2 linked regions of the Shimia isoporae genome follow. The protein of the gene in region 1 interacts with the protein of each later gene in a pairwise test. Links are inferred from orthologs where the notes say so. Each region holds a gene or a part of one and is shown in the gene's direction. Other genes may lie near its edges.

What was found.
Region 2: the proteins of pheT (region 1) and secD interact in binary tests that used the Escherichia coli proteins (3 or more experiments, as listed by UniProt). The link is inferred for Shimia isoporae from one-to-one orthologs.

What each region holds. Positions count from the first base shown.
Region 1 is NZ_SMGR01000003.1:254,475-257,816, reverse strand. The notes cover bases 130-3,151. They hold pheT (phenylalanine--tRNA ligase subunit beta), read left to right. Parts: upstream 130-451; coding sequence 452-2,851; downstream 2,852-3,151. Other genes in these bases: BXY66_RS15610 (GNAT family N-acetyltransferase), read left to right, coding at 2,855-3,151; BXY66_RS15620 (DUF2652 domain-containing protein), read right to left, coding at 130-283. Also shown: more of BXY66_RS15620, read right to left, coding at 1-129; more of BXY66_RS15610, read left to right, coding at 3,152-3,280; BXY66_RS15605 (LysR family transcriptional regulator), read right to left, coding at 3,277-3,342.
Region 2 is NZ_SMGR01000001.1:1,156,747-1,159,990, forward strand. Bases 1-2,924 are described here. They hold secD (protein translocase subunit SecD), read left to right. Parts: upstream 1-593; coding sequence 594-2,255; downstream 2,256-2,924. Other genes in these bases: serS (serine--tRNA ligase), read right to left, coding at 1-45; yajC (preprotein translocase subunit YajC), read left to right, coding at 269-550; secF (protein translocase subunit SecF), read left to right, coding at 2,260-2,924. Also shown: more of secF, read left to right, coding at 2,925-3,228. UniProt on the Escherichia coli protein: Part of the Sec protein translocase complex. Interacts with the SecYEG preprotein conducting channel. SecDF uses the proton motive force (PMF) to complete protein translocation after the ATP-dependent function of SecA.

The sequences.
Region 1 (3,342 bases):
TTTTCTCTTTTGCGCGTGCAAACACACAGTAGAGTTGTTCTGCAAAGTCGAGGATGAACTGCTTTGTCATCACGTCGCTTTCGAACGCATAAGCAAAGACCGCGTCGCCCTGAAGGCCGGAAACCTCGAGCGGCGAGCGGATCGCGGGCACAAGATTTCCGAACAGCGATTCAAGGATGCCCTTTGCGTGTTCGATCGGCGTCTGAGACATGAATTTTGTGTATCCGGAAATATCGGCAATCACGAAGTAGGCGGTTTTTACACCGTTATCCTTGGCGGCCATGGCAATTCTCCCCTTCATCCCTAGCTTACTATGCGTCAAGTTGCGGAATTCGCAAAACACGCATTGAACCGGGTAGATAGATGACAACGGGAAGAATGCGCTCTTTCCCCCTTGGCGCTAATCCGCTATTGCCCTCACTGACCCTTTTTTGACTGGCGGAACGGCGCGATGAAATTCACTCTTTCCTGGCTGAAAGACCACCTGGACACCACTGCAAGCGTTGACGAAATTTGTGAGGCACTGACTGACCTTGGCCTTGAGGTTGAGGATGTCGTGAACCCTGCAGATCGTCTCGCGGACTTTACTCTGGGTAAGGTGACCAAGGCGGAAAAACATCCCGACGCAGACAAGCTGCGAGTTTGTCAGGTGGCAACCGATGAAGGCGAGAAGCAGATTATTTGCGGTGCGCCGAACGCCCGTGAAGGCATCACCGTCGTGGTTTGCAAGCCAGGTATGTACATTCCGGGGCTCGATCTGACGATTAAGGTCGGCAATATCCGCGGCGTCGAAAGCCACGGCATGATGGCCTCCGAGAAAGAGCTTGAACTGTCAGACGAGCATGACGGCATCATCGAGCTTCCTTCTGGCGAAGTCGGTGACAGGTTCGTGGATTGGCTGGCAGAAAATGACCCGGCCAAAGTGGATACGATGATCGAGATTGCGATCACGCCGAACCGGCCCGACGCATTGGGTGTGCGGGGCATTGCGCTTGACTTGGCAGCGCGCGGGCTGGGAAAGATGAAGCCTGCCAAAACGGCTTCGATCGACGGTAAGTTTGAAAGCTCTATTACCGTAACGATTGACGAGGATGCAGCTAGTGACGGGTGTGAGGTTTTTGCCGGACGCCTTATCAAGGGTGTCAAAAACGGCCCGTCTCCGCAGTGGCTTCAAGACCGCCTGACCGCCATTGGATTGCGTCCGATTTCTGCGCTGGTGGATATTACCAACTTCTTCACCTTTGACCGCAACCGTCCGCTACACGTGTTTGATGCAGACAAGGTCAAAGGTAACCTGCGCATCCATCGCGCGAAAGGTGGCGAGACGCTCGTTGGTCTGGACGAGAAAGAGTACTCTTTCTCCGAAGGAATGGTTATCATCAGTGACGATGAAGGTGTCGAGTCCATCGGTGGCATTATGGGTGGTCTGGCGACGGGATGTACTGCGGAAACAACAAACGTTTTCCTTGAAGCAGCCGTTTGGGATCACATTCAGATTGCCTACACAGGGCGGGGTCTGAAGATCAACTCGGACGCTCGCTATCGCAACGAGCGTGGCATTGATCCGGCTTACAACATGCAGGCTATGGATGATGCGACGCAGATGATTATAGATCTGTGCGGTGGCGAGGCTTCCGATATCGTGACTGCTGGCACTGTTCCGGATGTATCGCGGGCCTACAAGCTGGACACCGATCGTGTCCAGTCTCTCGTAGGAATGGAAATCCCTGCTGAGACGCAACGGGAAACGTTGACGGCGCTCGGCTTTGTGATCGATGGCGACATGGCACAGGTTCCAAGTTGGCGTCCAGATGTGCGTGGCGAGGCGGATTTGGTGGAAGAAGTGGCCCGTGTTGCGTCTTTGACCAAACTGGAAGGCAAGCCGATGCCGCGTAGCTCTGCGGGTGTTCCGGCACAAATCCTGTCGCCGATGCAAAAACGCGAACAGATCGCGCGCCGCACCACTGCTTCTCTCGGTTACAACGAGTGTGTGACCTATAGCTTTATCGATAAGGCGGCGGCAGAATTGTTCGGCGGTGGCAGTGACGCCACTATGCTGGAAAACCCGATTTCCAGCGAGATGAGCCATATGCGCCCTGACCTGTTGCCGGGTTTGCTGCAGGCAGCAGCGCGCAATCAGGCGCGCGGATATATGGATATGGCGTTGTTTGAATGTGGCGCGGCCTTTCACGGCGGCGAACCGGGCGAACAGCACATGCAGGTTGGCGGCCTCTTGGTGGGCAAGACTGTTGGCAAGGACGTTCATGGCGAAAGCCGTGGCGTCGATCTCTACGACGCAAAGGCTGACGCCGAAGCTGTTCTCGCCGCCATCGGTGCACCTGCAAAGGTGATGATCCAGCGTGGCGGCGACGCTTGGTGGCACCCGGGCCGGCATGGCCGCATCTGCCTTGGTCCCAAGAAAGTTCTTGGCGTTTTCGGTGAAGTCCACCCCAAGGTACTGGATGCGCTAAACGTCAAAGGGCCGGCAGTTGCCTTTACGCTTTATCCCGAAGAAATTCCTTTGCCTCGCAAGAAATCGGCATCCAAGGGAGCTGTCACCAAGGCGGACTTGCAGGCCGTCGAGCGTGACTTTGCTTTTGTCGTTGATGCCGACGTCGAGGCGCTGACACTGGTCAATGCCGCCGCTGGTTCTGATAAGGCTCTGATTGAGGACGTGCGCGTTTTTGACGAGTTCATCGGCGGCAGCCTTGGCGAGGGTAAGAAGTCTCTGGCCATTACCGTGCGTTTGCAGCCCACGGAAAAGACTCTCAAGGAAGCGGACATCGAAGCGGTTGCTGCGAAAATCGTCGAGAAGGTCACAAAGGCCACCGGCGGCGAGTTACGGGGGTAAACGATGTTACCGCGTCTGGCTCATGACTATGAAGCAGAAGCCATCGCGCGGTTGATCGATGCCGCCTACCAACCTTACCGCGATCAGGGTGTGATCCTGCCGGATGTGTCCGGCGGGATTGATCGCGCTATCGCGGCGGGTCAGGTTTGGGTGGCGGGGCGCGCCGAGGTGCAGGGTGTATTGATGGTCGCGATTGCCCCACCGAAAGCGCATCTGATGAACGTTGCGGTGTCTCCAGACGCGCGGGGTAAGGGTTTGGGGGGCAAGTTGATCGGGCACGCTGTGGCGCTGGCAAAAGACGCTGGATGCAGCGAGATCGCGCTTGCCACACACGAAGATCTCGCGAGCATTATCGCACTTTATCACCATCTTGGCTGGCAGGAGACCGGCCGCGAAGGCAATCGGGTCATGATGAGCCGCACGATTTAAGGTTTTGCGAGAGCCTCGGCCAGCACATCAAATACCAGACGGATTTTGCGGCTGGTGTGCAA
Region 2 (3,244 bases), on another replicon or contig:
GTCGAAAGCGGCCGGGTTCTCGCGGATCGCTTTAATGTCGTGCATTGGTCTTGTCCTTCATGCAAAAAGTGAATCGGTTCACGTCCCTGCTTATGACCGATTTCTTGGGTAATCGTAACCAGAAGTCGATTTCGGAACGCTGGGCAGGCCATGAAGCGCTACAACGCGTTAGTCAAGCGGTTTGACGCCTTGCAAGTGACGCCTTTCCCCCATAGGTTCCCTGCGACTTTGCGGGAGAGACCCGCCAACAGACAAAGGACGCCACACCATGGAAGCATTCGGCCAGTTTCTGCCGCTCATCCTGATCTTCGCCATCATGTATTTCCTGCTGATCCGCCCGCAGCAGAAGAAGGTCAAAGAACATCAGGCGATGGTGGACGCGCTGCGTCGTGGTGATCAGGTTGTGACTCAGGGCGGTCTGATCGGCAAAGTGGTGAAGGTCAAAGAAGACAACGAAGTCGAAGTCGAGATCTCCGAAGGCGTCAAAGTGCGCGTTGTGAAATCGACAATCGCCCAGGTTCTGTCCAAAACCGAACCGGCGAACGGCTGAACAAAAAATAACTGACCTCACGATCTGACCGGGGGCTGCGCTTATGCTGCAAATCGACGGCTGGAAACGGGTATTGATCCTGCTCACCTGTGTGGTGGGCCTGCTTCTTGCCCTGCCAAATGCCTTTTATCCACGGGTCGAGGCCCACAACGACGCCGTCGCTGACTTGGAAGCAGGGTTTTCAGGCAATGGCCTTGAGGAGCTTGCCGCAGGGTGGCCAAGCTGGATGCCCTCCAGCCTCGTAAACCTCGGTCTTGACCTGCGCGGCGGCGCACATTTGCTGGCCGAAGTCCAAGTCGAAGACGTGTACGAAACGCGGATCAAGGCAATGTGGCCTGAAGTGCGCGATCTGCTGCGTGAAGAACGCGCGACGATCGGGACCATCCGTCTGCAGCCAAGCCCTGTAGACGAACTGCGCGTGAAAATTTCCAAGCCGGAAGCCATTCAGGAAGCGGCAACTCTGGTGCGTGGTCTTGCGCGTCCGGTGGTTTCACTGACCGGGGCAGGGGCGACGGACATACAGGTTTCGACCGATGGTGACGTGATCGTCGTGCGTCTGTCGGATGCGGAGAAACTCGCCACAGATGAGCGCACCGTTCAACAGGCGCTGGAAATCGTACGCCGACGGATCGATGAGGTCGGCACCCGCGAGCCCACGATCCAGCGTCAGGGCAGCGACCGAATTCTGATTCAGGTTCCCGGCATCGGTTCGGCTTCCGAACTCAAGGACATCATTGGTACGACTGCTCAACTAACGTTCAACCCTGTGGTGGGCCGAGGCTCCAACCCGGACGCATCTGCCGGTGCAGGAAACGAAATCCTGCCGTCTCTTGATGAAGAAGGGCTTTACTACACCATCGAGAGCGCACCGGTTGTTACCGGCGAAGATCTGGTGGATGCGCAGCCCAGCTTTGACCAAAACGGGCGTCCGGCAGTGAGTTTCCGATTCAACGCCTCAGGCGCGCGCAAGTTTGGCGACTATACGGCGGACAACATCGGTAGCCCATTCGCCATCACGCTTGACGGTGAGGTTGTGTCTGCGCCTGTTATCCAAAGCCACATCCCCGGCGGCTCGGGCATCATTACCGGGCGTTTCACCGTTGAAGAAACCACGAACCTTGCCGTTTTGCTGCGGGCGGGTGCTTTGCCCGCCGGCCTCGAGTTTCTGGAAGAGCGGACCATCGGCCCGGAACTTGGTCAGGACAGCATCGAGGCAGGCCGCATCGCTTGTATCGTGGCCTTCGTCGCAGTTCTGGTTTTCATGTTCCTGAGCTACGGCACGTTTGGTCTTTTCGCCAATATCGCGCTTGTGATCAACGTCGGCCTTATCTTTGGCCTGCTCAGTCTGATTGGCGCGACTCTAACCTTGCCGGGTATTGCTGGTATCGTTTTGACAATCGGTATGGCCGTGGACGCCAACGTGCTTGTGTTTGAACGTATCCGCGAAGAGCTCAAGACTTCCAAGGGGCCGGCAAGGGCGATCGATCTCGGCTACGAGAAGGCGTTGTCCGCCATTCTGGATGCCAACATCACCACATTCATCACTGCCGTCATCCTATTTGCCGTGGGCTCTGGACCAGTGCGGGGGTTTGCGATCACCTTGGGGCTGGGCATCATGACCTCCGTCTTCACTGCGATCTTTGTGACCCGTCTGATGATTGTCATATGGTTTGAACGCCGCCGACCCAAGAAGCTGGAGGTTTGATCCCATGCGTTTGAGACTCGTTCCAAAAGAGACCAACTGGGATTTCTTCTCCCGTCCCTTCCTCTGGCTTGGCATCTCCGGTGCGCTGATGGTTGCGGCCATGGTCAGCTTTTTTGTGGTTGGCCTGAACCTAGGCATCGACTTTACCGGTGGAACCACGATCCGGACCGAAAGCCAGCAGGAAGTCGTTGTGTCCGACTATCGTGATGCGCTGGCAACTCTTGAGTTGGGCGACGTAACCATTGTTGAGGTGAACGACCCGCTGTTTGACGCGAACCAACATGTAGCCCAGATCAAGATCCAGGCACAGGAAGGCGAAGAAGCGGTCACGGCTGACCTCATCCGTAAGGCTGAAGAAGCGCTGAAGACTGTTGCGCCTGATATTACCTTTGTGTCTGTTGAATCGGTCGGTCCGAAGGTTTCCGGCGAGTTGATCCAGACCGCAATCATTGCGGTTGCCTTGGCGATCGGCGCGGTTCTGATCTACATCTGGCTTCGGTTCGAATGGCAGTTTGCGCTAGGTGCGGTGGCTGCGCTTGTGCACGACGTTGTACTGACAATCGGCGTTTTTTCCGAACTGCAAATCAAGTTCGACCTCGCCATCATCGCAGCCCTTCTGACGATTGTCGGCTATTCGCTGAACGATACGGTGGTTGTGTTCGACCGCGTGCGGGAGAACCTGCGCAAGTACAAGAAAATGGATCTGAAGGAGGTAATGAACCTCTCGATCAACGAAACGCTGAGCCGGACAGTGATGACTTCTGTCACCACGCTTTTGGCTCTGATTTCGCTCTTCGTGCTGGGCGGGGATGTGATCCGCGGTTTTGTTTTCGCCATGATCTGGGGTGTGATCGTTGGTACGTATTCGTCGATCTTCATCGCTTCTGCCGTGCTGTTGAAGCTTGGCGTGAAACGCGATTGGTCCAAACCCGACAATACCTCGGGTAACCAGTTCGCGAATGTGGACGCCTGAGGCAGACATTCTATAA